One region of the Priestia sp. P1_B12_1 genome, then DNA from elsewhere that is predicted to be linked to it. Evidence: riboswitches for the same ligand, from Rfam matches in the RefSeq annotation. Region 1 holds a riboswitch; each other region holds the start of a gene.
The links. A riboswitch is a leader RNA that binds a small molecule or an ion and turns the genes downstream of it on or off. The one in region 1 is predicted to bind S-adenosylmethionine.

Region 1 (7,391 bases):
TGCAGGGATGATTGTAGGTGCTGCTACAGTATTAATTTGGGTAAATACTCCATTGAAGGATGCCCTTTACGAAATGATTCCTGGATTTTTCTTAAGCTTGCTGGCTGTTATTGTAGTAAGTCTGTTAACAAAAAAGCCTTCAAAAGCTGTAGAAGATCAATTTAGAAACATGGAAAGCGTATTAGAACAGCATACAAAATAGTAAAAAAAGTACACAAGTCGTAACTTGTGTACTTTTTGCTTTTAATGCAAGCCATGTTGTCATATATATGTACTAAAGACAGATTAAGGAGGGTTTTTACATGCAACATTCTTATTTCCCTTACGAACCTACACAGCAACTGCGCGTAGATACACAAAATAGAGAAATTAAAGTAATTGGTGAAGGAAGTGTTTCAGCAGTTCCAAATGAAATTTCCATGACGATTGGAACCCGCACGGAAAACCGAGACGTTCAAGAAGCCTTAAAAGAAAATTCAGCTGTTTCAAATACTTTGCTGCAAGAAATAAAAAAACTTGGAATCAATGACCAGCAAATTGAAACAGCTTCGTTCACCATAAATCCTAAATATGATTACAGCGATGGAAAATCGACTCTTACAGGATACGAAGTACAGCACTTATTTAGAGTAAGAGTACAAGATGTAAAACAAGCTGGCGATGTCTATAACGCTACTTTTTCAAGCGGAGCCAACGTAGCGCAAGATCTTCAATTCCACGTTACAAATGATGATAAATATGAACAAGAAGCGATAAGCAAAGCTTTGCTTAACGCTAAAGAAAAGGCCTTTACCATTGCCAACACGCTGCAGCTCCCTATTAACCAAATTCCTATTTTAATCGAAGAAGGACCTGTCTATCAGTCATCTGGCTCCTCGCCTAAGTTATTAGCAGCCTCTCCCCCTATTCAAGCTCAGTCCTTGATTGTATCTGCTTCTGTAAAAGTTACGTACACGTATTAATACTTGTGGTAAACTATAGATTATTATAATGAAGAAACTAATCTAAAGGAGCTCTTTGCACAATGACTTCTGAACATTTACTAGCAGCTTATCAAACCCTATGGTTGAACCGTTCGTTCGCTTCTAAACAAGCCATGACAAGTGAAGATCAGCTTCACGAAGCCATTATGAAAGATTTAAAAGATGAAATGACTCATCCACGCGTCCGGCAAACACCGTATGTAAAATATCACCTTGGCATAAAAAGAATTCTAAACAGCAGTCTTTCCTCTGATGAAAAAGTTGCGCTTGCGTCCCTATACACAAACCTTTTAGATAGCTGTATATAACGATAAAAAAGGACTTCCTTGATGGAAGTCCTTTTCTTTATTTAATTAACGCTTTTTCTTCTAAGCTTTGAAAAACCGCCTTAAAGTCTTGCTTTAAATCTTCGAATTCCTCTAACCCTACTGAAAGACGAAGAAGTGAATCAGTAATTCCTTTTTCTTCACGCACTTCTTTTGGGATACTTGCATGAGACATTGTTGCAGGATGCGTTAAAATGGATTCAACTGCACCTAGACTAACGCCAATTGAAGCCAATTTTACTCCTTGTAAAATATGTCGTGCTACCTTTTCATCCTGTACTTGGAAAGAAATCATAGCTCCGTATCCATTTGCTTGTTCTGAAATCAGTTTGTGGTCTGGATGACTTTTTAATCCTGGATAATATACATGGCTTACTAGAGATTGTTCTTCAAGCCACTTTGCAAACTGCAGCGCTGTTTTTAACTGCTGATCTAAACGAACTTTTAATGTCTTAATTCCTCGAAGCAGTAAAAAACAATCCTGCGGTCCCAAGATAGCACCAAAAGCATTTTGTACAAACTTTACTTCTTCTGCTAGCTTTTCATCGCTTACTACAACTAAACCGCCAATGACGTCACTGTGACCGCTGATATATTTTGTAGCACTATGAATCACAATGTTTACACCAAGGTCAATCGGCTGCTGTAGATAAGGTGTTAAAAACGTGTTATCCACAATTGTAAGGAGATTGCGCTCCTTCGCCAAACTTGCTACTGCTTTAATATCCGTTACCTGTAAAAATGGATTTGAAGGGCTTTCGATATAAATAGCCTTCGTATCCTTTGTGATAGCTTCTTCAACTTTCTCAACCTTCGTTGTATCAACAAAAGTTGTTTTGATACCAAACTTTGAAAATAATCGTGTTAATACACGATATGTCCCGCCGTACGTATCATGTGAAACTAAAATTTCATCCCCCGATTCAAAAATAGATAACACCGATGAGATAGCAGCCATACCTGATGAAAAAGCAAAACCAGCGTATCCATTTTCTATCTGAGCAATGGTGTTTTCTAAAGCCTCACGAGTTGGATTTCCTGAACGAGAATAGTCATAGCGGCCGTTGTTCGTCTCATCTTCTTGGTTAAATGTAGATACCTGATAAATAGGTACGTTAACCGCTCCAAAATGACCGTCAATTCCTGTATTTGCATGAATTAAGTTCGTACCAAATCTATGTTTATTATTGTTGGTATGCATCAAATGCCTCCTTCAAATCTTTAATTAAATCATCTGCGTGCTCAATTCCAACTGATAATCGCAGTAAACAGTTTGTTACTCCGACACGATTTCGAATTTCTTCCGGAATATCAGCATGTGTTTGACGAGCTGGGAATGTCATTAAACTTTCCACGCCTCCTAAGCTTTCTGCAAATGTAATAACTTTGACATTTTCTAAAAGTACTGACACGATGTCAGGGTGTGAGACAGCAAAAGAAATCATGCCTCCAAATCCAGTTGCTTGTTTCTTCATGATTTCATAGCCTGGATGTGTTTCAAGACCAGGGTAATACACTTTTTCCACGAGATCATGAGCAGTAAGCCAATTTGCAATTTTCAGTGCGTTTTCATTATGCTTTTCCATACGAAGCGCTAGCGTTTTAACACCGCGTAATAACAGCCAGCTATCCTGTGGACCTAAGATTGCCCCAGCTGCATTTTGATAAAAACGAATTTTCTCTCCTAAGCTACTACATCGAGCCACTACAAGACCAGCAACTACATCATTATGACCCCCAATGTATTTGCTTGCACTATGTATCACAATATCTGCTCCAAGCTCTAAAGGACGCTGATAATAAGGGGACATGAAGGTATTGTCAACGATAGTAAGCAAATCATGCTGTTTAGCTAACGAAATTGCTTCTGGCAAATCAGTCACGTGCATCATTGGATTCGTAGGTGTTTCAATAAATAAAGCTTTTGTGTTGGGACGAAGCGCATCTTTTACTTGCTCGAGATGGGCTGTGTTGACGTACGAAACAGTAATTCCTTGCTCTGAAAAGATTTCATTTAGTACTCGGTACGTTCCTCCGTATAAATCCTCTGATACAATTAAATGATCTCCGTTTTTAAACAGTGCCAAAACTGCCATTACACCCGCCATTCCTGAAGCGAATGCTACTCCTACTTCTCCTTTTTCCAAAGCAGCAATTGCTTCTTCCAATGCTGTACGAGTAGGGTTTGCCGTACGTGCATAGTCAAATCCTGTACTTTGCCCTAAAGCAGGATGAGCAAATGTTGATGCTTGGTAAATGGGTGTTGTAATAGAACCTGTTGAAGGATCACGACCTACTCCTGAACGAACTAATAAAGTTTCAATTTTCATCTATTTCTCTCCTTAACTCAAAATAAAAAACACTCTTCACAGATGGAAGAGTGTTCGTTTATACACGATTTCTCTCATCTGTTAGAACAATACTGATGTTCCACAGGAATTAGCACCGTTCAAATGAATGTTTCATTTGATGGTTGCCGGGCATCGCAGGGCCAGTCCCTCCGCCACTCTTGATAAGAGTTCTATATAATTGTTGGTGGTTAACGTTTGTTGTTACTAACTTTAATAAAGATTTTCTTTATTGTCAACATAATTTTCTAAAAAATTTAAATCATCTCATTTGTTTATTCAATATACCTGTCCTGATAAGCACATAAAAAAAAGAGACGAAAGCGAGGTCTCTTTTTCTAAGGCAAGTGTACAGATTTTACGTGAGCTAACTTCCAATACATACTTTCTCCATTTGCCGTAATTAGTTCAACAATATTATTAGAAACTTCTTTAAGTACGCCAATTTTTTCTGATTGATCCCCTAAATCTAATACGACCAGTTGATTTTCATATTTTTTAAGCTGCTCTTCAAAGTTTCTGACAAAAGGTGCAGAGGCGGGCCTTACTGGGAGCTCTTTGTCACTTAAAGAATAAGGGGTTAACTCATTGCTGTAAGGAGTGAGCCATTTCAAATGATGTAGAGAAACAAAGACATTTTTATACACTGGAGAATAAAACACAAGATAATCATTCAGCACGCTTGTGATATAGCCATGCAATGATTTCCCTCCCGTTACATAAATTTCAATAAATTTCCCTTTTGCCTGCTGTAAAATATTACGATAAGAAATCCGCTGACTTTCTTCTATTAAGTTCTCTTCTATGGTTCGTAAAGGTGTATAATCTTCTTCTGAAACCTCTCGCAAGCGATGTATGTGTAAAAGGGGAATATACAAATAATCATGTCCATTATATAAAACCATTACATCTAACCCGAGATCAACAAGTTTTCCTACAAACGTTGTTTTACCTGATATATCGACTTCAACAATTTTATCAATATAATGATTCATACTCATACTCATTCTCCTCCTTTTTCCTATATGATAGAAAAGGTGCTTTATAAGCACCTTTTATGTTCCAGTTCATCATGCTTTCCAACGATAATTTTTCGTTTTAATAACTTTTTCACCTGGTGTTGAAGAGCGTGAACCCGTACGGCGACCTCCCGAGCGATCGTCTGTGCGACCTCCTGTACGTCTTCCTGTACGTCTTCCGGTACGGTCTCCAGTACGGCCATCCGTGCGACCTCCGGTTTTATCTACTGTAGTTGATTCTTGCACAGAATCTTCTTCATTTGTATCTCCATTTTGCTCAGAATTTTCTTCATTTTGCTTGAAAGATCCTTTTGATCCTAAGGCAATGGTTTTTACGTGTCTTGGTTGTAAACGTAAAACTTGATTATTTTGTACAAGAGTAAAGTTTCCATTGCGACTTTGAACTAACACACCTTCTACAGCCTCTGGCCCTCCACCGTTAATAGCTACCCATCTATGCGAAAACTCTTCAAACAGTTCATTGAAACTTTTCGCTTTAATATACTCAGGTGTTTCTTCAACTAATAATGGGTTTTGCGGAACAACAGGCGTATTTTTGCTTACAACTTCACTTACACTCTTTATGTGCTCTACATTGATATAAACGACGCCGTCATCTTCTGTTAGTAATACGACATACGCAGATTCAAATGAGCCTAATACATCAAGGATCTTACCCAATTTTTTCTCTGGCCCTCCTTGATTTATTTGCACTTGTTTATCTTTCATCAATAATAAAGTGCCTGCAAATGTGTTGGCTCTGTGCAGTTCTACTTCACTATTAAATCCAGAAAATGTTTGCGCGGAATTAGACTTTGTATCCTCTGTAATGCTTTTAACATGAGCGAGCTGGTAATAAATAAATGTATATTGCTGTTGTGGAATAAGCTGCGCCGGTTGATTATTTTGCTGGTTGTTATTTTGTTTTGTTTCAAGAGCAAGTGTTAAATAATCTGATTGAACGTCGATTAAATATCCCGTTTTAGATTCAGGCCCCCCGCGATAGACAGTTACTACTCTCCCTTTTAATGGTTTAAAGTGGGCAGAGTAGCCCGTGCTTTCAGATTGTTGAACTTTACGAGCGCGACTACGATTTGCATTTTGAGTTTGGTCTTGATTTTGGTCGTAGTAATAGTTACTCATTATTTTTCCTCCTTATTAATTGTCCTTATTGGTCATTCATAATGTATATATACGTATCATGTACAGCTATTGTCTTCCTGCATTTGCCTATTATTCTTAAATTCCACTTTTGCCTATCAGTCTAGTAAAATTCAAAAATCAAAAAGATGACTTTTAATGTACGCTGTTCGGTCTTTTACGAAAGAAAGCATAAGGTCTGGTTCCTTATAGAATTGCTCCAAGTTATCTTTTACGTAAGGATCTTTTAATACATATGGAGCAATATAATCATGCAGTTGATAAATGATTGGTTTCATGTATTCTATTGTAAATTGATTATTTAGAACATTGTTCATTTTTTGAATATATCGCTTTTTAATGCTATTCACCGCCAGTAAGCGAGCTGTAAGCGTATTAAATCCTTGTGCACGTACATAGTCTCCTTCCATTACTTTTCCATTTACATCTCTTCCCCAAGTTGCATCATAATCCCATGGAATCAGTTCAAAGCGCCCGCTTTCATGATTTAGATAGAGGGCATAGTTATGGACAAAACCGTCGTAATTCTGCATACAAATAATACCAACTAACCAAGATAAGTAGCGGTCGACGTTCAGGTACTTCTCAATATTCTGTTCGAATTCTGTATTTGTCCATGTATTAAGATTAAATATAAACTTTTCTAATTTTTCCTCGTCTCCTTCTCTCACTGCTTTATCTTCATATCCAGATAACAAAGTTGTTTTTGGCTTTTTATCCAAATCGCTCATCAAAGAAAAATTAGCATCTCCGTCTACTGCATAAAATATAGATCCATCCGCTAAATTTCTTTTTTTCAAAAATAGTTCATCTACCGATTCGAGCTGAAGATATATTCCTTCATTTTTCCCATTAATCTTAAGAGTGACAAACTGAGAGTGGGGAGATAAAACATCTAAAGAAGAGAAAAAATCGAGGGACAATTTATTGCGCATAAGCGATGGATCTTTGTATTCAGCGTTTAGATGTATTTCTTTGGCGCGCTGAAATATTTTCGGAGAATAAAATTCAATATAATATGACTTTTTCTTCATCTTCCGAATATGGGAGCCTCTTAGGAGCAAATCAATATCGTAGCGTTTTTTGTTAAACTTCATCGTTGCCTGAACCGCTTCTTCTGACCAAATATCTCTTTGCATTTCCTTTAAATCTTTTACATTCACAAACAGAGCGTATTGAGGGATTTCTTTTTGCTTCATGATTCGACCACCTTTCTTCAATTATTAAAGTATATGAAGGGTAAATTCTCCATGATACCCCGCAGCATCAACTATTTCCGCAAACTCCACTTTTGACTCATATCAAGGACAAGCATCATCGCGTATTCTATTAATGCAAGACCTAGTCCAATTGACAAGGAGGTTTTTGTATTGCATATTACACCTGAAAAAATTAAAGAGGCTGCTGAAGCCCTAGAATGTACAGAACTGAAATCTTTTATGTTTCAAGAGCCAACTGCCGGTCCACTAACAAAGCCACGTCGCTCTTCTCGTAGCACTGGCCGCAGCTCTCGCCGTTCTACCCGCGGTACGCGTCGCTCTTCTCGCGGCTCTC
Region 2 (7,391 bases), on a different contig from region 1:
TCCAATAATATTTAAGAAAGTAGAAACAATTAAATTTCCTAAAGCAATACCAAGAAAAATACCAAGAAAGATAATGACTATACCTATATAAAAACCTGGATTCAACATTTCCTCATCGTCAAGCTCTTTATTTTCATCTTGGTTATTATCGACTTTTCTTTGTAACGTAGGATCATTCTTAATAAGTTCATCAATTGTCGTTTCATATATCTCGCTCAATCTTAAAAGATTTTGAATGTCAGGATATCCTTTATTATTTTCCCATTTATAAACGGCTTGCCTAGATACATTAATCTGTTGAGCAAGCTCTTCCCTAGACATATTCTTTGCTTCTCTTAACCTCTGTAATTGATTACCCAATCTCAACTAACTCACCTCTATAAACCACTTTATAACAAATCTGTAAAAGTAGCTATAAACGCTTCGTAATAGGGCGTAAACAATAGTTAACATAATGGATTTTATCGGAAAAGACCCCTGAAATAATTTATTCTAAGGGCCTTTTGACTTTATAGATAAGGAAGGCTAAAAAGATACGGATTCAGAGCTGAAGTCGGTTTAACTACACTGTATGTTTTCATTCTCTATTAGGTGACTTGCCTAAATTGAATATTTTTTTATCATTTGAGTAAACTACACAAGATGCTCCCAAGCATCAACCATTTTTTCTTTAAAATACTTTCTCTACCTTTCAACAGAAAAAACTCCCTACCGGCTGGGGAGTTTTTTCTGTTTTTACGCTGTATATCATATACAACCATAGTTAACATAATGCCTCTTCAAGGAAGCAAAAGAACCCTTACAAGGAAAAGGGTTCTCTCGTGGGTGCCTTAGTCGGGTATACAGTATTTTATACATCTTTGATATGACGGTGCTCTCTCTAGGTGTGTGAAGAAAAGGCGTATAAAAAGACTACCTTTTATACATATGTTGATTCCTTCAAAAATAGCCATTGTGGCAAGAATATGCTATTGTCTACTTGCGGTTATATTTTGGTACTTTATAATTAGCATTCCATATAAAAAGCTATCTGGCTTATTGCTCAGGTAGCTTTTTATATAGAAATAAAGATACAAAATAACTTTACTTTATTATCCAAATTATTTATAATTTACAAGTCGATTAGTAAGTTAATCACCACTTACTACAAAGCTATCGCTTTCTCATGCTAGGCCAATGCTGATAGAATGCGATAGCTTGCTATGTATAAAGAAAGATAAAACCTACTTCGTTAAGCTAATCTTATGTAATTCATTTAACAGGTGATCAATGAACTGGCTAACTTCAAGCGTATTGTTACTTGTCATTCCTTCTTCTAATGCTACTTGAACCATATCCTCCCTGGCTTTTTCTATCTCTATAATCAAAGTTTGTTTTAGAACACCTTTATACCCCTGCAATGACCATCTCACCCATTTACCAAAAATGTTAATATTTATAATCTATTTAACAATAAATGTCTTAGGCTCATATATCAACAGCTAATATCTAAAGGGGCAGCTATATAACTTGTAAAACGGGCTTAATAGTTCGAAATCGGGAAATAAGGGTGTGAACAGTATTGTTGAATTTACACAAATTAATGAAAAATATAGAATTTTTGTAATAAATTTGATATTATTTAATTGCTGTAACGTTCACATTTCAACGAGTGTGACATCAAAGAAGCTGCCTCATTCCCTGTATTGAGGCAGCTTTTTTATGTTGACCGTCATTATGTGAGATTAATTTTAATCCTACCGGAAGAAGCTGAGGCTCTTGGCTTCCCATCTCTTTGTTGTTTACCCACACTCTTATATTTCTCCATCAATTCATGAATACTTGCTACTTGTATAAGACGGAAATAGTCTGAAGATACTGTATATTGAATAGGCGTAATTAAGATAACAGAAGGGAAGATAGCTGCTCGATCTTCAGGCTGCCACTGCAACGCTTTCCACTCATCCGAAAAGAAGAACTCCTCATAGAGGTGGATCTTATCCTGCATTTTTTGCTCCGAATACTGATTGCGTTGAATTTCAATCCAAAATGGAGATCCTTTAAAGATACAAAACAGATCGGGCTCAATTCCTCCTTTTCTTCCAGTGGGCTTATCTTCCACAATGACTTGTTTAGGCATACCATACGTACTCATTTGTTTATAGACATCCAAGATAGAAAGAAAATGTAATATTTTTTGAGAGTTCTTTTTGATCTTCGCATCCACAGGTAAATAGACCGTCGGAGAATACTGCTGTGTGCGTTCAATAAGCCCTAATCGATATAAACGTATCATGACGCTATTACACGCATTGACAGGTGATTTGAGCTGTTTAAAGAACAATTCCACTAATGAGTCGCGATCTACAGCCCGAAACTGATTGATAAACCCAATGATGTCTTTATCACGCTGAGATAACCGAAAACTCATCGCTGTTCCTCCTTCTCTAATAATCCAAAGATAGACTGTGGTACGACCTCCAGTTGAGGTTCAGGGTCTTTCACACGTGTTTTGTAAGGTGAAAGTATTTCCTTACAATCTTCTTCATCTAAGAAATACGCTTGAAATTCCTTCACTTCGTCAATTTTTATTTTCATACGGCCTCTAGCCGCAGCATCGATTTCTTCTGCTCCAATCACTCCGGCAACCTTGGCATTGGTTGCATCAGCTTGCCTACCAGAGATCCGTACCCGTAAGTTGGCCTTTAATGCTGAATTTAATAAATCTGCATCGGGGCGCTGCATGGCAATAATCGTATGAACACCTAATGCACGACCTTGGCTGGCAAACTGTTGGATCATTTCTACAAGATCTGTTTCTTTCTTCACGATGGACATTTCGTCAATTACCACAACGATCCGAGGAAGCTTAAATGAAAGCCTGCTTATATGTGTTACGCCATGCTCTAACAATAAATCGCCTCTTCGATACATTTCAGCTCGTAATAATGCAAAAGGTTTTCGCATGTCTTTTGCTTCAAAGCAAAGCGCATCCACATGGTCAATCTCATGAAATAAGCCCAAATCGGCTCGTTTAAGGTCCACTAAGACTAAGCGCAAGTCTTCAGGAGAGGAATATTTCACCCACGTGGTGAGGATGACACGCATGAGACTACTTTTTCCAGCTCCAATTTCGCCAGAAATCAGTAAGGTTTCCAAATCCGCAAAATCCCATGAAACAGGGTTTCCATAGATATCTTGACCAATGCATATTGGGAGCTCCATTTTCTCAATATGAGGATGAATGACCTCATAACAATAATTAAGCATTTTAGGTAGGTTTTTGTGATGAACGGTAATACTAAAGTTTTTTAAGCTGCCATTCACTTCAATATTGTTGCCTAATACCTGTCGTAGGGCCCATCTTTTTTTCGTTAAGAGGTCAGGATCAATACCATTCAGTAAGGAAAAAGCATATCGAGTGTAGGTGTGCTGATGATCGATCCGATGGATCTTCGGAAATTGGTAGGAGGTACGATCTCCACGCTTTATGATTCGATAAATCTCTGCTGTACGAAACGCTTTAATAAGCTTTCCACGTAATTTTAGTTTCTCAAACATTTGAAACCCTCCTCAAAACATAAATGTCGCAAAGAAGTAAAATAAGGCCCCATAAAAGGTGACAGGTAAGATAAACCGCATCACCTTTGCGAACTGATCAACAAGATCGATGACACCCCATCGCTCTAGTATTCGTTCGGTGATCGCAATTCCTAAGACAATGCCTCCTATGGTCAAAATAGTGGGGTCAAGCATGGCTAGTGGACTAAAAGGAACAAAGGAATAAGCCTTGAGGGGACGAGGTCTCGTAAGAGGTGGTTTGTGAGGTGGAGAAAAGATTTTTGGAAAGGTAAATCCTTTTGTTTTTCTCATGTTGATACCTTCTTTCACTCTTTTAATTTTTTTGCTTTTGACGTACCTGTTTTTTCAGCTCAAGGCATCCGGTCGCCCCCTTCGCCTCTTCGGCTCAGCTCCCTTACAGATTCCACAAATGGCTTCAACAGGGTTATAAAGCTTGTATTAATGGGGTAGCGATACTGAACTAGCTACTGATTAGATAACGGAGTTACAATACTTTAGATACTATGTAGCTACTGCGGTAAGCTTGCCTGTCCAATCGAAAAATAACAAAGAACCCTTGCTGCAGTAGGTAATGAGGTAAGAGGTGTATTATTTCTGATTTTTCGAATTTTTGTTGACAATTTAAGAAAACAAGTGTAACCTTTTTTTAGTTAAATAAATTGAATATTCTTATCTCGAGAGGTGGAGGGACTGGCCCTAGGAAGCCTCGGCAACAGACTGTTAAAGTACTGTGCCAATTCCAGTAGCAATTTGCTTGAAGATAAGAAGAGAATCCATAACGATTATTAACCTCTTCTTATTTGTAAGAAGAGGTTTTTTATTTTGAAAAGAAAGAAGGAAACAAAACCATGACTAAGACATTAGTGAAGGCTCCATTTAAAGCTGATCACGTAGGTAGTTTTTTACGACCAACTCCCCTCAAAGAAGCAAGAAAAGCGTATGCGAATGGTACAATTAATAAAGCTGATTTAAAATCTGTAGAGGACAAAGAAATTGAAAAGCTTGTTCAGAAGCAAATTGAATTGGGTCTTAAATCGATCACGGACGGTGAATTTAGACGTTCTTGGTGGCATTTGGACTTCTTATCAGGCTTAGAAGGTGTGGAGCAGTTTGAAACAGAATATATCAGCCAATTCAAAGGTGCAAAAACCAAAAATAACGCAATTAAGGTAGTAGGTAAAGTGGACTTCGATCATCATTATATGGTGGAACACTTCACGTTTTTAAAAGAAGCTGTTGAACGACATGGTGATGGAAGCCAAGTCGCTAAATTCTCAATTCCAAGCCCAAACATGTTATTTACTCGAATTCAAGAAGATACATATTACAAGGGAAACAGAGATCAATTTTATCATGATACTGTGGCTGCTTATCAAAAAGCTATTCAAGCCTTTTACGACGCAGGCTGCCGTTATCTACAACTAGATGATACGTCCTGGATTGATTTCGTTTCTGAAGAACGCATCAATGAGGTTGTTGAGAAGCTTGGTATGGATGTAAAAGACATTATCGATAATCGAGTAAGTTGCTTAAATGATGCTATTTCTAAAAAGCCTGAAGATATGCTCATTACGATGCATATTTGTCGTGGAAACTTTAGATCTACGTATATCACAAGTGGTGGCTACGATACTATATCTGATGCTATCTTTGCTAACTTACATGTAGATGGACTTTTCCTTGAATATGATGATAACCGTTCAGGAGATTTTGAACCATTAAAAAGTTTTACACGTAACAATCAAACCGTTGTATTAGGATTGGTAACATCTAAATTCCCTACATTAGAAGATGCTAAGGTCATTAAGCGAAGAATCCAAGAAGCAAGTGAATATATTCCTCTAGAAAACTTGTCATTGAGTCCTCAATGTGGCTTTGCGAGTACAGAAGAAGGAAACGAATTAACAGAAGAAGAGCAATGGAATAAAATTAATCACGTAATTCAAATTGCTCAAGATGTCTGGACAAATAACTAAAGAATGATTTAAAAGATATCTCTCCTGTCAATTAGGAGAGGTATCTTTTAAATCATGAGGTTTTAGGCAAGGTATTCCCTTAAGATTATACTATACCCATACGTCGGTTCCCTATTTTTAAAATGGAGCAATTCACTTAATAAGGATCGACTTCGTGACTTTTCTTTACAGCATCTTCTGTTGCTTCATTTGCAGCTAATGTACCTTGTCCATATTTTGATTTACCTGCTTTACGACCAGGTACCTCACTTGTATTTTTCATATCCTGCATTTCGTGTAGTTTCTTTTCAATACCTTCCTTCACACGTCGACCATATTCTTCATCAGCTTGTGTAAAATGAGAAATCATCGTTTCTTGGATTCGTTTATCACAAATAGCAAGTGCATCCGATAGATTTTTAATCAATTCATCGCGCTCCCAATCTTCAAAACTACGGTATGTGTGACCTGCCTGCCCATAATCGTTAGGACGGTCAATTGGTGCACTCATTGCGGCTGCATTATACGTTGGTTGATGTGGAACACGGTCTTTCTTATTTTCTTCCTGAAAGCCACCAAGCATTGAAGGCTCATAGTTAATATGTGGATTATCCCCAGATTCCTTTGGGTCACGAATATCCATTTGACCGCGCTGCTGATTCGTATGAATAGGCACTTTCGGTGCATTCACAGGTAATTTTAGATAGTTGGCACCTACACGGTAGCGCTGTGTATCTGAATAAGAAAAGGTACGTCCTTGTAGCATTTTATCGTCTGAGAAGTCCATTCCATCCACAAGAACTCCTGTACCGAAGGCGGCTTGCTCGATTTCTGCATGGAAATCCTTTGGATTACGATCTAGAACCATACGGCCCACTGCCAACCATGGAAACTTATCTTCCGGCCAAAGTTTCGTATCATCTAAGGGATCAAAATCAAGCTCTGGATGATAACCATCCTCCATAATTTGTACGAAGAGCTCCCATTCTGGATAATCTCCACCCTCAATTGCTTCGTATAAATCCTGCGTTGCATGTCCCACGTTTTTGGCTTGTATCGTATTTGCCTCTTCTTGTGTTAAGTTCCGAATTCCCTGCTTAGGTTCCCAATGATACTTTACTAGTACAGCCTCTCCCTTATCATTCACCCATTTGTAGGTATTTACACCAGACCCCTGCATGTGACGATACGTCGCTGGAATCCCCCATGGAGAGAATAAAAATGTAATCATGTGGGTAGCCTCAGGTGTACGGGAAACAAAGTCAAACATTCTCTGAGGGTTTGGTACGTTCGAAGCTGGGTCTGCTTTAAACGCATGAATCATATCAGGAAACTTCATTGCATCACGGATAAAGAAAATCTTTAGGTTATTCCCAACTAAATCCCAATTCCCCTCTTCCGTGTACATTTTCACAGCAAATCCGCGTGGATCTCGAGCTGTTTCTGGAGAATCTTTTGCTCCGGCAACTGTGGAGAAACGAACCATCAATGGTGTTTTCTTGCCCGCACCTGAAAATACCTTTGCCCGAGTATATTTCTCTACTGGTTCGTCCCCCACTTTTCCATATGTTTCAAAGTAGCCAAAGGCTCCAGATCCTCGTGCGTGGACGACTCGTTCTGGAACTTCTTCGCGGTCAAAATGAGAAATCTTTTCGATAAAGTGATAATTTTCAAGTGTAGCTGGCCCACGATTACCAATTGTACGAATATTTTGGTTGTCTCTTACAGGATGGCCCTGACGTGTAGTCAGCGTTTCACGTTTTATATCATCCTCGTTTGAAGCATTAACGTCTTTATTTTCTGCCAAAATGAAAACCTCCTTTGAATGATCACTTTAATCTTTTTCCCTGTATTGGAAAATGTATTCAATAATAC
Region 3 (7,391 bases), on a different contig from region 1:
AAAATTTGATGAGAGGTACGCTTTTGTTAACAGCGTCTTCTTTGCTAACAAAAATTTTAGGTTTTATTTATATTATTCCGTTTACGGCCTTGGTGGGAACGTCAGGATACGCGCTTTATAAGTATGCATACGGTCCATACACCTTGATGCTAAGCTTGTCGACGATGGGTCTTCCGCTTGCTGTTTCAAAGTATGTATCAAAATATAACGGTCTTGGAAACTACCGTGCTGGACAAGATCTATTAAAAGCAGGACTTCTATTAATGACGATAACGGGCATCATAGGCTTCTTAGTCCTCTATACGATGGCGCCGTGGCTTTCTGAGCTAGTGATTAACGGAAAAGATTCCTCAGGAAATAGTCAAAAAGACGTAGTATACGTGATTCGAATGGTGAGCTTTGCTTTAATTATTATCCCGCCTATGAGTCTATTACGAGGCTACTTTCAAGGTAACCAGTCCATGGGACCATCCGCGCTAAGTACAATTATTGAACAAATAGTGCGCGTGCTGTTTATTTTAGCAGGAGCATACGCTGTTATTCACCTTTTTCATAGCACGATGACAAAAGCTGTTGGAATCGGTACGTTTGGAGCGTTTATTGGAGGCGTAGGGGGTATAGGAATTCTCGGTGCGACTTATCTAAAACGCAAGCGGCTGATTATGAAGGAAGTAAACAGCGGAAAGAATAATAAATTCATTTCGTTCTCTTCAATGTTCAAAGAGCTTGTGACGTACGCTGTTCCGTTTGTCTTAGTTGGTTTAGCGATTCCAATCTATCAAAATATTGATACGTTTACGATTAACATCCTTTTTCAATCAATAGGGTATGGACAAGCTAAAGCCGAAATAATCAACTCTGTCATTGGATTAGCTCAGATTTTAGTGATGGTGCCGGTATCGCTAGCCACCGCCTTCAGCATGTCGCTGATTCCCGGCATTACATCTTCTTTTGTGCAGGGAAATTTACGAGAAGTAAAAGGAAAGATTACAAAAACGCTGCAACTGCTGTTATTTTTTACTCTTCCTGCTGCTGTGGGGCTTTGTTTATTAGGCAAGCCGGTATATATGATGATTTTTGGAGCAAAAAACAGTCCTGAAATCGGTGGAGTTGTTTTACAATGGTACGCGCCTGCTGCCGTTTTATTTGCTCTTTTTACAGTAACAGCCGCAATTCTCCAAGGAATTAATCAGCAAAAGAAGCTAATTTTAGGCTTGGGCTTAGGAATTGTTGTGAAGCTAGTATTAAACGTACTGTTGGTTTCAAGCTTAAAAGAAATTGGACCGGTTGTCGCGACTTACGGAGGGTATGGTGTATCGGTTATATATAACTTTTATTTAATTGAAAAATCCATTTCTTACCGAGTTCAATCACTGAGACAAGCTGCGTTGACACCTGTTTTATTAGTAAGTGTGATGTCAGCCGCTGTGATTATCGGCAATTATACTTCTCACTATTTTTTAGAAAATAAGCTGTCTGCATCTTCACTTGCAATTAGCACATCTTGTATTTCAATTGCTTTAGGTGCTGCCGTGTATCTAGGACTTGGCGTAAAAACAAGTTTAGGGCAATCCGTTGTATTAAATAGAAGAAAAAGAATGTAAAGGAGAGAAAGTAGTGTCAAAACGATTTGTACTAACCGTAGCGGCTGGAGGATGTATAATAATTTCCGGCGCGCTGCTGCTATTAAATTGGGAAAGAGTGTTTGGAGATTATCGTCCCATTCAAACAGCAACAGCTGTATTCAAGTTAGAAGTGGGAAGTCAAGATGTAGCAAACACTACGGATTCAGATGATGCTCTTCACTATATGGTTAAAAAAGGGCATTTAGATGAATATATTCAACTGATGAATGAAAAAGGCTATGTGTTAAAAGAAAAAGATATTAATCATAACCGACTTGTTTTTAACGATGGACAAGAGGATGAGCAAATTTACTACAAGCGCTTTGCTAGGAAGTATACGATGATTGATGAAGAAGGGTAAAAGCATTCACTGAGAATAACTACATACTAAAATCATTAAAAGAAAACACCACCTTGCGAATAAAAGGTGGTGTTTTTTAGTTAGGTTATCTTATCTTAGTTTCGCTCTTGCTATACCTGTTACGACCATACTAGTAATAAAAATAACTACAATTCCAATATTGGTCGGGGTATCAAAAAAGATTTTTGAAACCGCCAAAGCGATAATGAGTCCAATAGCTACTCCAGATAATTCTTTCATCAATTTCAACGTTAACACCTCTTAAAAAATATCGCTCAGGAAAAGTCTAACATTCTTGGTAAAGTGTTTTCAATCGATAGTGGATTAACAAAAGAGATGTAATAAAAGTGCTCTGCTACACATGATCCTTCTAGAAGACTAGCAGACTTACCGTAAGCGCTTTGCTAGGAGGCATACGATGATTAATTTAGAAGGTTGATCTGTATTTTAGTAGACTAAAACCGTATAATCCTATCTGTTTTTAAAGTTTTTTTGCGTAAAAAAGAAAAATAATATTGACAATTGTTAAAAAACTATTAATATTGACTATATTACATAAAACAAATAGCTATTGTTTTCCTTATCAAGAGAGGTGGAGGGACTGGCCCTGTGAAACCCGGCAACCGCTGTCTATGACAGAATGGTGCCAAATCCTTAAGAACAGTATGTTCTTGAAGATGAGGAAGAGACGTTTGGTTAACGAGCTCTTCCTTTATATAAAGGAAGAGCTTTTTTTATATTATAGGGGGAGTAAGTTAAATGAAGAAGTTTCTTATTTTAGCCGTTGCGCTTGTACTACTCGTAACTGGCTGTCAGTCAAAAAGCACAAAAAGCAGTGGAAGTGAAGAGAAAGGAAAGAAGCGAATTGCTCTTGTTTTACCTGAAAAGATTGGAGTTAACCCGTTTTTTCAACAAATGGATGATGGAGCAAAACGCGCTGGAAAGAAGTATAACATTGATATAAAGACAATTGAATCCACGGACCAAGCAGCCATTGAAAGTAATTTGCGTGCTGCCGTAGCAGAAAATTATGATTTGATTATTACATCTTCTTTTGAATCCGAAGATGCGTTGAAAAAAGTAGCTCGAGAAAACCCGCAGCGTCAATTTGCGATTATTGATACAGTGGTCGATTTACCAAATGTAAGAAGCGTTGTATTCCGTGAACAAGAAGCTTCATATTTATTAGGAGCAGCAGCAGGATTGGTTACAAAAACGAATAAAGTAGGAATGGTTGCAGCAGATGATATTCCATTATTAAAAAAATGGACCGTAAGTTTTAAAGAAGGGTTACAATCAACAAATCCAAAAGCAGAGTTTCTAGTAAACTATGTTGGAAGCTTCTCTGATCCAGCTAAAGCAAAAGAGCTTGCTATTTTACAGGCTTCAAAAGGAGCTGACTTTATTGCCGGAGCTTCAGCGGTAGGCGACTTGGGTGTATTTGAAGCAGCAAAAGAAAAAGGTTTTTATACGGCTGGCCAAGATATTGACCGTACGGAAGTAGATCCTGAGCATATCGTTTTATCGCAGTTAAAAGGATCTGATGCGGCTGCTTATGAAACGGTAGAAGCACTCGCAAATGACAAATTTAAATCGGGCGTAGTAACATACGGCTTAAAAGAAAAAGGTGTTGGGTTAACGTATGTGACTCAAGACAGCAAGACACCTCTTAATGACTTTGTAGGGCAAGATGTAATTGATCAATTAAAAGAAATTAAAGATTCGATTATTGATGGAAAAACCGTAGTAAAAGATCCGTTAGCCAAGTGAGTTGAAAAGAGAAGTCGAGTAAGGCTGGCTTCTCTTTCTTATTTTTGAAAAAATCCTAAAGTGGAAAGGAGCAATGAATGGAATGAGTGAGCTGCTGCAGTTAACGAATTTGACGAAAAAATACGGTTCGTTTTTAGCGAATGATAACGTGTCTTTTACACTGAAAAAAGGCGAGGTTCACGCGCTGGTTGGAGAAAATGGCGCTGGAAAAACGACGTTAATGAGGATGCTTTACGGAATGGAAAAGCCGAGTTCAGGAAGTATTCAGCTACATGGGAAAACCGTCTCGTTTTCATCTCCTGCAGATGCCATTAAAAACGGAATAGGCATGGTGCATCAGCATTTTATGGTTTTTCCTCATTTTACAGTGGCTGAAAACATTGTCTTGGGGCATGAGCCAAAGAAAGGCCTCTTTTTTAATAGAAGGCAGGCGAAAGCAGATGTACAGCAATTAACCGAAACGTATCAAATTTCAGTAGATGTTCATAAAAAAGTAAAGCATTGCTCGATTGGAGAACAGCAAAAAATTGAAATTTTAAAAGTGCTGTATCAAGGAGCAGAAATCATCATTTTAGACGAGCCTACCGCCGTTCTTACTCCTCATGAAGTGAAGGAACTATTAAAAACAATCCGTTTTTTAGCTTCTCAAGGTAAAAGTATCGTTATTATTACACATAAGCTGCAAGAAGTGATGGAAGTAGCGGACCGCATTACGGTGCTTCGAAATGGTAAAGTAGCCGGCGTCACAAGTAAAGAAGATACCAATGCTCACCACCTAGCCAGGCTGATGGTAGGGCGAGAATTAAAAGAGCGTCCTGCAAGAATACCATCACAAGGTACCTCTCATCTAAACGTACAAAATCTCTTTTTAAAAGGAAAAGGACAAAAAAACGTATTGCAAAATGTGTCTCTTCACGTTTCTGCAGGCGAAATTGTCGGTATTGCAGGTGTGTCGGGAAATGGACAATCAGAGCTGCTTCAAGCCATTGCTGGATTAATAGAAACAGATAGTGGCAGTATCAAACTTGGCGATGAGCACCTTACAGGGCGATCTGTGCGTGAAAGAAGAGAAGCAGGCATCGCTCATATTCCAGAAGACCGCTATATGTGGGGAGCCTCCAAAGACGATACGATTGAAGAAAATGCACTGATGGGCTATCAGTATAAACCTTCATTTTCAAAAATGGGCTGGTTAAAAAGAAAGATATTCAGTTCTAGTGTGAATGAATGGATAAACGAATTTTCGATTAAAGCCACTTCATCTAAGCAAAAAGCAGGAGAGCTGTCAGGGGGAAATCTGCAAAAATTGATTGTTGCCAGAGAGCTTGGGCAAAACACTTCTTTTCTACTTGCTGCTGAACCAACGCGAGGAGTGGATATTGGGGCAATGGAACGTATTCATGATGCTTTGATTCAAAAACGGAATAATGGCTCCGCTATTTTACTTGTATCTTCGGAACTGTCGGAGATTATCTCCCTATCAGATCGAATGTTAGTTATGTACGAAGGCAGCGTTGTCGGAGAGCTTACAAGAGAAGAAGCAACGGAAGAGAAACTAAGCATATTAATGGCAGGAGGAACGGTAGAAGGTGATACAGTTGCAGAAACTTCTTAAATCATTAATCCAGCCGGTTATTGCAGTCATTTTTGGCTTAGCAGTAGGAGGCATTATTATTTCCTTAACTGGTGGTTCGGTTCTTCAAACATATACAGAGCTCTGGAATGGAGCGTTTGGTAATTTTTATTTCTTCACCACTACGCTGGCTCGCGCTACGCCTATTCTTTTAATTGCTTTAGGTGTCGGGTTTGCTTTTAGGGCAGGTGTGTTTAATTTAGGGGGAGAAGGACAGATGGTCGTTGGAGCGATTAGCGCAGCGATTGTCGCTTATTACCTGCCGGCTCCGGGGATAGTCAAGCTTATAGCGGCTATTGCAGCTGCCGTTGTGGCAGGAGGTTTGCTTTCTGGTTTAGCAGGCTGGATGGAAGCTGCGTTTAAAATTCAGCTCGTCATTTCAACACTTTTGTTAAATTATATCGCTGTTTTATTTGCAAGCTATTTAGCAGGCCATCCGTTTCAAGACAAAACAGGCTCAGCTGCTCTCGCTCAAACGCCTATGATTGAGCAAGGGGCGTGGCTTGGAAAAGTGTTTCAAGGAATGCCTCTTCATATCGGGTTTATCATTGCTCTAGTAGGTGCGCTTCTGCTGTGGACGGTGCTTCGCTATTCTGTGTTTGGGTACGAAGTGAATGCATCCGGAAAAAATCCGTTGTTCGGGGCGTATGGAGGTATTCATCAAGTAAAAGTCATGCTGCTTAGTATGTTTATTAGCGGGAGCTTGGCTGGATTAGCCGGAGGATTTGAAGTTCTTGGTTCGCAGTACCGTTTTGTAGACGGTGCACTCACCGTTCCTGGATATGCGTGGACTGGAGTGATGGCTGCTTTGTTAGCAAACTCGAATCCGATCGGCATTGTTTTTACGTCTCTTTTACTTGCCGCTTTGCAAACAGGAGCGATGGGGCTGGAGCGTAATACAGAAATTCCGTTAGAAATTGCGAGTATTATGCAAGCTGTGCTCATTCTATTTATCTCAGCAAAATTCACAAAGCAGTGGTGGAGAGCAAAAAAGAAAGGAGCTGATATTCGTGGAGCTGCTTGATTGGTCACTGTTAAATGCAACGTTACGAATGGTTGCACCGATTTTATTAGCGGCGCTGGGCGGAATGCTTTGCGCGCGCGTAGGCATATTTAATGTAGGGCTAGAAGGTCTGATTTTGATTGGAGCTTTTAGCGGGGTTGCCGGCAACTATTATACTCATAATGTCTTTTTTGCAATCATGATTGCAGCTGGAGCAAGCTTACTTTTTGCGTTGCTGTTTGGAATGATGGTCGTGGTGTTTAAAGCGAACGAAATTGTTGTTGGGGTCTCCATTAATTTTTTAGCACTAGGCTTAACGACCTTTTTACTCCGGACAATTTTTCATACAAAAGGTGCTTATTACGATAAAAACATGCACGGAATAGGCACATGGGATATTCCTTTGATCAAAGACATACCTGTAATCGGCGACATTATTTCAGGACAGTCGCCGCTTGTCTATTTTGCTTTTATAGCAGCTATTGCTTTTTATATCTTCTTTTATCGAACGATTTTCGGTTTTCGGCTCCTAGCAGTAGGCTACAATCAAGTAGCAGCAAGTACGCTTGGCTTAAAAGCAATCAGATATCAGCTGTTTGCGATTGCAGCATGCGGAATTCTGTGTGGGATTGCCGGAGCACAGCTTTCATTAGGACAAGTGACGATGTTCTCAGAAGGTATGACTTCAGGGCGTGGATTTATTGCACTTGTTGCGATGATGCTCGGTCAGTCTCATCCGGTCGGTATTTTAGCATCAAGTATACTTTTTGGCTTAATGGATGCGGTGAGCACACGACTGCAAGGTTTTTCAATACCGACCGAGTTTACGATGATGGTCCCTTACGTGCTGACATTAGCGGCGATGTTTTTCTTGCGGGATAAAGGCGTCGAAACGAATCAAACAAGTCAGCAAAGTGCACGCTGATAAAAAAATAAAGAGGTGGTACCTATGAACAAAGCAGACCGTATCAAACGAATGAAAACACCAGAAATTGACCC
Region 4 (7,391 bases), on a different contig from region 1:
GCATCCGTTTTTCTAATGGATAAAGAACAAGCTGAAGCAGAAGGGTTAAAGCCTTTGCTTAAGTTTCGCTCATTTGCAGTTGGAGGAGTTCCGCCTGAAGTAATGGGGATTGGCCCGATAGCTGCCATTCCTAAAGCTCTTAAACTAGCAGGGCTGGAGCTTTCTGATATTGGATTGTTTGAATTAAATGAAGCATTTGCTTCTCAAGCACTTGGCGTTATTCGTGAATTAAATATTAATGAAGATAAAGTAAATGTAAACGGAGGCGCTATTGCCTTAGGTCATCCATTAGGCTGTACCGGAGCTAAGCTGACTCTTAGCTTAATGCACGAAATGCAGCGTCGAAATGAGCAGTTTGGAATTGTCACGATGTGTATTGGCGGAGGAATGGGAGCTGCTGGTGTATTTGAATTGTTAGCATAATCATTTCAAAGGGGGATATGAACATGTCAAATAAAACAAAACAAATGATTAAAGGTGGAAGCTTTTTAATTGAAGAAGGCGATGCAAGCCGCGTCTACACGCCGGAGGATTATACATCTGAACAAAAGATGATTGCCAAGACGACAGATGAATTTGTAGAAAATGAAGTCCTTCCACAAGTGGAATATTTAGAAAAGCATGAGTTTGACCGTTCTGTAAAGTTATTAAAACAAGCTGGTGAATTAGGCTTGCTTGGTGCAGATGTACCGGAAGAATACGGTGGACTCGGTTTAGATAAAATTACCTCGGCTTTAATTGCTGAAAAAATGTCTCGAGCAGGCGGGTTTTCCATCACTCATGGTGCTCACGTAGGAATTGGGTCATTGCCAATCGTCTTATTTGGAACAGAAGAGCAAAAGCAAGCATATTTACCTGCTTTAGCAGTTGGGGAAAAAATAGCAGCATATGCGTTAACAGAACCTGGTTCTGGTTCCGATGCCCTCGGTGCTCGAACAACAGCTCGCCTTAACGCAGAAGGCACACACTATGTGTTAAATGGAGAAAAGCAGTGGATTACGAATGCCGGATTTGCTGATGTGTTCGTGGTGTATGCGAAAATCGACGGCGATAAATTTTCTGCTTTTATCGTTGAACGCGAATTTCCAGGTGTTTCGGTTGGACCGGAAGAGAAGAAAATGGGAATCAAAAGCTCCTCAACCAGAACGTTGATTCTTGAAGATGCGCTTGTTCCAAAAGAAAACGTGTTAGGTGAAGTTGGCAAAGGGCATGTGATTGCGTTTAACATTTTAAATATTGGGCGCTACAAGCTTGGAGTTGGAGCAGTTGGAGCAGGGAAACGTGCGTTAGAAATCACGTCTCAATATGTTAACCAGCGTCAGCAGTTTAAAACGCCCATTGCTAAATTTTCATTAACCCAAGAAAAAATAGCAACAATGGCTTCTAAATTATACGCAACTGAAAGCTCCGTCTATCGTACGGTAGGACTTTTTGAAGACCATATGGGCCAGCTTTCAGAAGAACAGCAAAAAGACGGAAAACAAATTGCCGCTTCCATTGCTGAATATGCCATTGAATGCTCATTAAACAAAGTGTTTGCCACGGAATCTCTTGACTACATCGTAGATGAAGGGGTGCAGCTTCACGGAGGCTATGGTTTTATGAGTGAGTATGAAATTGAGCGCCTGTATCGTGATTCCCGCATTAACCGTATTTTTGAAGGAACAAATGAAATTAATCGTCTCTTAGTACCAGGCACGTATTTACGCAAAGCGCTAAAAGGAGAGCTTCCGCTGCTTCAAAAAGCACAAACGCTTCAAGAAGAATTGATGATGCTTATGCCCCAGGAAGTAGGCAATGAGCCGTTAGATCAAGAAAAAATGCTTGTGCAAAATGGGAAGAAAATTGCGCTCTTGCTTTTAGGTCTAGCTGCACAGAAATACGGTAAAGAATTAGAGAAAGAACAAGAAATTCTCGTTAATATTTCCGATATGATTAGTAACGTATATGCAATGGAATCCACTGTTTTACGTACTGAAAAAGCGATTTCCAAAACAGGTGCAGATCAAAACAGCTTGAAGGTAAAATATACGCAAGTATTTTGCCAAGAAGCATTTAATCGAATTGAAGCAGATGCAAAAGAAACGTTAATTGGCGTTGAACAAGGTGATACGCTTAGAGTCATGCTTTCGTCTCTTCGCAAGTTAACGCGCTATACACCAATCAATGTGATTAGCGTAAAGCGCGAGATTGCAAAAACGCTTCTAGAAGTAGAGAAGTTCACAGTTTAAGGGAAAAAGGAGCTCGTAAAACGAGCTCCTTTTTGTTTAAGAAGCCTCTATCTAGGTAAATGATAAAGGATGTGTTAAAATACGAAAAAAGCTTAAAATAAAGGGTGGTTGACGAAATGTCATTATTTTTTTATTCATATCCAAAGTGTGGTACGTGCCGAAAAGCCAAGAAGTGGCTGGATGATAACGGAGTAGCGTATGAAGAAATTCATATTGTAGAAAGCCCGCCAACAAAAGAGCAGCTGCAATCTTATTATCAGAACAGCGGCTTAGAATTAAAAAAATTCTTTAATACAAGCGGTAAAAAATATCGCGAATTAGGGCTTAAAGATAAAGTAAGCAGTGCGAGTGAAGACGAACTGCTGTCTATTCTTGCGTCAGATGGCATGTTAATTAAGCGTCCGCTGCTAACAGATGGACAAAAAGTAACGCTTGGCTTCAAAGAAGAGCAGTTTGAGGACGTGTGGAAGTAAGTTTTCAAATAGAAAATTTTTACCTTTTACGTTACACTGTTAATAGGAAGTTATTTTAGGTTGTAGAAAGTGTTCTCCACGTTGAAGGCGCTTTTTATATAAACAAATTACGATACATATTTTGGAGGGATTAAGATGAGTACACCAAAAGATTTGCGTTATTCTGAAGAGCATGAATGGGTAAAAACAGAAGGAGACGTTGTCCGCGTAGGTATTACGCATTTCGCTCAAGCTGAGCTTGGCGACATCGTATTCGTTGAACTGCCAGAAGTAGGAGCAACAGTAGAAGCTGACGAGCCGTTTGGCAGCGTTGAATCAGTAAAAACAGTTTCTGAGCTTTACGCACCAATTAGCGGTGAAGTTGTAGCAGTAAACGATAACTTAAGCGATAGCCCTGAACTTGTTAATGAATCTCCATACGAAGAAGCATGGATGATTACAATCAAACCGTCTGATGCTTCTCAAGTAGACAAGCTAATGACAGCAGAGCAATACGAAGAAATGACAAACGAAGGATAATACTCCTCCATAAATTGTCTTTATGAAAAGTTTTTGACTGGACACTCTATTAGTAAACAAGCTAAAGGAGTGTCTTTTTATGTTTGAAAAACAAAAAATGGACGTTACAGATCGCGTTACAGCTAAATTTCATGACGGCGGCATGAAATTATATGTTGATAAGCAGCCAATTGGTGAAGTTAGTTACGGAACAAGCGGCAATGAATACCGCTTTGAAGAAGGGTATTCGCAAGAAAATAATAAATTCTACCAATATACAGATGTACAAAAGCAAGGTGAAACGCAAAAATATACAGACTGCGACGAAGAAGCAGGATGGTGCTAAACAGTGGCAACTGCCGCTGTTTTTCTTGTTTTATGGAAACAATATGGCTTAAGCTGCCTTTTAAAACAGTTCTTTCTTGCAAATTTCTTTTAAAAAACAGGTGAACTGTGATACATTAACGAATATTGTATAGCATAAAGAAATGATGTTACTATACAACTGACGATTATGGGTGATGAAAATGGGGCTAATTGAAATTGAAAAAGTAATTATTGTCGAAGGAAAATCAGATAAAAAACGTATCCAAGATATCATTCGAGAACCAATTGAAATTATCTGTACAAACGGTACGATTAGTTTATCAAAGCTGGATGAAATTATTGACTTTACGTTTAACAAAGAGGTATACATACTCGTTGACTCTGATGATTCAGGGAATAAGCTAAGAAAACAATTTAAACGAGAGCTTCCGGAAGCAGAGCATCTATATATTGATAAAATGTACCGAGAGGTTGCTGCCGCCCCTAGACATCACATAGCAACAGTATTACTGAGTGCCAATATCGATGTTAATGCAGAATTTTTAACATAAAAGGAATGAGCAACATGCAAGAATGGAGCGAAAAACAGCTTGACGATCAGTTAAAAGAAGGACAAAGAGCGTTTATCTTTTTCCATACACCTTTTTGCGGGACATGTCAGCTGGCAAAAAAAATGTTAACCGTAGCAGAAGCAATGCTGCCTGGTGTGACCATCGGAATGAGCAATTTAAATTATATGCCTTCAAAAGCAGAAGTATTTTCAATTGAAAGTGTACCTTGTTTGATTGAAGTGAAAAATGGCGAAATGGTAAAAAAACTCTATGCGTTTCATTCCATCGAGCACGTACTTGAAGAGCTTCGATAATCAAACGTTTGTTTAAAATGAAGAAATAGAACGAGAGCAAACCGTTGGGGCTGTTGAAATCTTGGGATATTATCCCAAGAACAAAATCTGTTGACAGCCTATCTGACACATGCTAAAATCACACTCATGAATGTTCATAAATGAATGAATATTTCCCAAAAACAAAATAATTGTTGCGAACTCTTATCAAGAGAGGTGGAGGGACTGAGCCCTGTGAAACCCGGCAACCGTCAGACTAACTGAAATGGTGCCAATTCCTGCAAAGCTATGCGCTTTGAAAGATGAGAGAAAGGATTAAATATCGAGCCTTTCTGTCATGCGCAGAGAGGCTTTTTTAATGGGGAAAATTGTTTTACGGCTTTTTCATCCTATAGGGCAACCTAACATAATTAAGTTTTTACTAAAGAAGGTGAAGAAATATGATTACATTAACAGACGTTACAAAAATTTATCAGGCTAAAAGCGGTCAAGTAACAGCTGTTGATAATGTGAATCTAACCGTTAACCAAGGTGAAATTTACGGAATTATTGGTTATAGCGGAGCAGGTAAAAGTTCTTTAATTCGCTTGCTAAACGGGTTAGAAACACCAACGACAGGAACGGTCGAAGTAGCAGGTAATGATATTGGAAAAATTAAAGGCGGAAAACTCAGAAAAGCTAGACAAGAAATTAGTATGGTGTTTCAGCACTTTAATATCTTGTGGTCGCGTACGGTGCGAGAAAATATTGCCTTTCCGTTAGAAATAGCAGGGATCTCAAAAGAAAAAAGAATGAAACGAGTAGACGAGCTTATCAAGCTAGTCGGGCTTGAAGGGCGTGAAAATGCTTATCCATCACAGCTTAGCGGTGGTCAAAAGCAGCGTGTTGGTATTGCTAGAGCGCTAGCCAATAACCCAAAAGTATTGCTGTGTGATGAAGCAACATCAGCGCTTGATCCTCAAACGACAGATTCTATTTTAGATCTGTTAGTAGATATTAATGAGAAGCTAGGGTTAACCATTGTACTCATTACTCATGAAATGCACGTTATTCGTAAAATTTGTCATCGAGTAGCTGTTATGGAAAATGGGGCAGTGGTAGAAGAAGGGCAAGTGCTAGAAGTATTCAGAAAACCTAAGCAGCCGATTACAAAGCGATTTGTTCAACAGATTTCTGAACCAGAAGAAACGTTTGAAACAATTGAACAAGTACAGGAGTTATATCCAAGCGGGCAAATTATTCAGCTGACGTTTGTTGGCGGAAAAGCAGAGCAACCGCTCATTACAACGATTTTAAAACAGTTTGATGTAACGATTAATATTTTGCAAGGAAAGATTTCTCATACACAAACAGGTTCATACGGAACGTTGTTCGTTCATTTAGACGGAGAATTAACAGAAGTTGAAAAAGTCATTGCATACATTCATGAGCAGCAGGTAGAAGTGGAGGTAATGACAAATGCTTGAGAAACTATTTCCAAACGTTATTTTAGATGATTTTATTCAAGCGACAAATGAAACACTATATATGACGGCTATTTCAGTTATAGCCACGTTTGTTCTAGGTATTTTATTGGGCTTGCTTTTATTTTTAACGTCCAAAGGACAGCTTTGGCAAAACAAACCTTTATATGCCATTGTGTCAGCAGTTGTAAATATCTTTCGTTCCATTCCATTCATTATTTTAATTGTTTTACTGATTCCATTTACCAAAGCATTGGTAGGAAGTATTTTAGGCGCTAATGCAGCGTTACCTGCTTTAATTGTTGGAGCAGCACCATTTTATGCGCGTCTTGTAGAAATTGGTCTGCGCGAAATTGATAAAGGTGTTATTGAAGCTGCTAAATCAATGGGAGCAACAACAAGCACTATTATCTTTAAAGTGCTGTTACCTGAATCGCTGCCAGCTTTAATTTCTGGTTTGACGGTAACGACGATTGCGTTAGTCGGTTATACGGCAATGGCGGGTGTGATTGGAGCTGGAGGTCTCGGGAATCTTGCATATTTAGAAGGATTCCAGCGCAGTCATAATGATGTAACGCTAGCTGCTACGATCTTAATTTTGATTATTGTATTTATTATCCAACTTATTGGAGATGCGATTACTGCAAAAATTGATAAAAGATAAAGGGAGGATTATTTATTATGAAAAAATGGCTTTCGGCTTTAGCATTAACATCTGCGCTAGTAGTAGGATTAGCTGCATGTGGATCTAACAATGGATCAAAAGATGAAAAGAAAATTGTTGTGGGTGCATCTAATACGCCCCATGCTGAAATTTTAGAACAAGCAAAACCGATTTTAGAAAAACAAGGAATCGACTTGGAAATTAAAAAATTCCAAGATTACATCTTACCGAACACAGCTCTTGCAAACAATGAAATTGATGCAAACTACTTCCAGCACGTTCCTTATATGAATTCAGTGCTAAAAGATCACAAGGGTGAAAAAGGGTATGATTTTGTAAGTGCCGGTGCCATTCACATTGAACCAATCGGTATCTACTCTAAAAAATATAAAAGCTTAAAAGATCTTCCGAAAAACGGCACAGTTATTATGCGTGATGCAGTAGCAGAGCAAGGACGTATTTTATCAATTTTTGAAAAAGCTGGCGTAATCAAATTAAAACCAGGCGTAAAGAAAACAGATGCACAAATTAAAGATATCGTAGAAAACCCGAAGAATTTAAAATTTAAAGCCGATGTTGAAGGCGGATTGCTACCTCAGATGTACAAAAACAATGAAGGTGACGCTGTTGTTATCAATGCTAACTATGCTATCGATGCTGGCTTAGATCCAGTAAAAGATCCAATCGCAGTGGAAAGCAAAGAAAATAACCCTTATGCAAACATCATTACGGTTCACAAAGGCGACGAAAATAAAGATACAGTGAAAGCTTTAGTGAAAGTTCTTCACTCTAAAGAAATTCAAGACTACATTAAAGAAAAATACAAAGGCGGAGTACTGCCGGTAAATAAATAATAGAAGAAAAGCGCTTGCCCACTCTGGGCAAGTGCTT

Region 2: it holds a riboswitch for S-adenosylmethionine, as region 1 does, so the genes downstream of both, AC1D0Y_RS27840 (5-methyltetrahydropteroyltriglutamate--homocysteine S-methyltransferase) here and AC1D0Y_RS09600 (trans-sulfuration enzyme family protein) in region 1, are expected to answer to the same signal.
Region 3: it holds a riboswitch for S-adenosylmethionine, as region 1 does, so the genes downstream of both, AC1D0Y_RS00110 (BMP family lipoprotein) here and AC1D0Y_RS09600 (trans-sulfuration enzyme family protein) in region 1, are expected to answer to the same signal.
Region 4: it holds a riboswitch for S-adenosylmethionine, as region 1 does, so the genes downstream of both, AC1D0Y_RS18665 (methionine ABC transporter ATP-binding protein) here and AC1D0Y_RS09600 (trans-sulfuration enzyme family protein) in region 1, are expected to answer to the same signal.

Annotation. Positions count from the first base shown of each region.
Region 1 covers NZ_JBFTZR010000002.1:810,442-817,832, reverse strand. The annotation lists gene putP (sodium/proline symporter PutP) at 1-202, shown strand, start outside; gene AC1D0Y_RS09615 (SIMPL domain-containing protein) at 303-962, shown strand; gene AC1D0Y_RS09610 (hypothetical protein) at 1,025-1,291, shown strand; gene AC1D0Y_RS09605 (trans-sulfuration enzyme family protein) at 1,329-2,510, opposite strand; gene AC1D0Y_RS09600 (trans-sulfuration enzyme family protein) at 2,494-3,639, opposite strand; SAM riboswitch class I at 3,711-3,828, opposite strand; gene AC1D0Y_RS09595 (hypothetical protein) at 3,996-4,658, opposite strand; gene AC1D0Y_RS09590 (spore coat protein) at 4,728-5,819, opposite strand; gene AC1D0Y_RS09585 (CotH kinase family protein) at 5,951-7,039, opposite strand; gene AC1D0Y_RS09580 (CotG/ExsB N-terminal domain-containing protein) at 7,208-7,391, shown strand, end outside.
Region 2 covers NZ_JBFTZR010000025.1:7,882-15,272, forward strand. The annotation lists gene AC1D0Y_RS27815 (helix-turn-helix domain-containing protein) at 1-366, opposite strand, end outside; gene AC1D0Y_RS27820 (aspartyl-phosphate phosphatase Spo0E family protein) at 1,224-1,412, opposite strand; gene AC1D0Y_RS27825 (hypothetical protein) at 1,715-2,410, opposite strand; gene AC1D0Y_RS27830 (FtsK/SpoIIIE domain-containing protein) at 2,407-3,540, opposite strand; gene AC1D0Y_RS27835 (hypothetical protein) at 3,553-3,852, opposite strand; SAM riboswitch class I at 4,228-4,328, shown strand; gene AC1D0Y_RS27840 (5-methyltetrahydropteroyltriglutamate--homocysteine S-methyltransferase) at 4,410-5,537, shown strand; gene AC1D0Y_RS27845 (catalase) at 5,674-7,323, opposite strand.
Region 3 covers NZ_JBFTZR010000001.1:13,199-20,589, reverse strand. The annotation lists gene AC1D0Y_RS00125 (putative polysaccharide biosynthesis protein) at 1-1,604, shown strand, start outside; gene AC1D0Y_RS00120 (hypothetical protein) at 1,618-1,986, shown strand; gene AC1D0Y_RS00115 (hypothetical protein) at 2,077-2,235, opposite strand; SAM riboswitch class I at 2,564-2,670, shown strand; gene AC1D0Y_RS00110 (BMP family lipoprotein) at 2,746-3,756, shown strand; gene AC1D0Y_RS00105 (ABC transporter ATP-binding protein) at 3,839-5,371, shown strand; gene AC1D0Y_RS00100 (ABC transporter permease) at 5,346-6,413, shown strand; gene AC1D0Y_RS00095 (ABC transporter permease) at 6,400-7,317, shown strand; gene AC1D0Y_RS00090 (sulfite oxidase-like oxidoreductase) at 7,342-7,391, shown strand, end outside.
Region 4 covers NZ_JBFTZR010000005.1:302,478-309,868, forward strand. The annotation lists gene AC1D0Y_RS18630 (acetyl-CoA C-acetyltransferase) at 1-423, shown strand, start outside; gene AC1D0Y_RS18635 (acyl-CoA dehydrogenase family protein) at 447-2,231, shown strand; gene AC1D0Y_RS18640 (arsenate reductase family protein) at 2,348-2,704, shown strand; gene gcvH (glycine cleavage system protein GcvH) at 2,840-3,223, shown strand; gene AC1D0Y_RS18650 (YusG family protein) at 3,303-3,548, shown strand; gene AC1D0Y_RS18655 (toprim domain-containing protein) at 3,730-4,080, shown strand; gene AC1D0Y_RS18660 (thioredoxin family protein) at 4,095-4,394, shown strand; SAM riboswitch class I at 4,575-4,682, shown strand; gene AC1D0Y_RS18665 (methionine ABC transporter ATP-binding protein) at 4,814-5,839, shown strand; gene AC1D0Y_RS18670 (methionine ABC transporter permease) at 5,832-6,500, shown strand; gene AC1D0Y_RS18675 (MetQ/NlpA family ABC transporter substrate-binding protein) at 6,518-7,354, shown strand.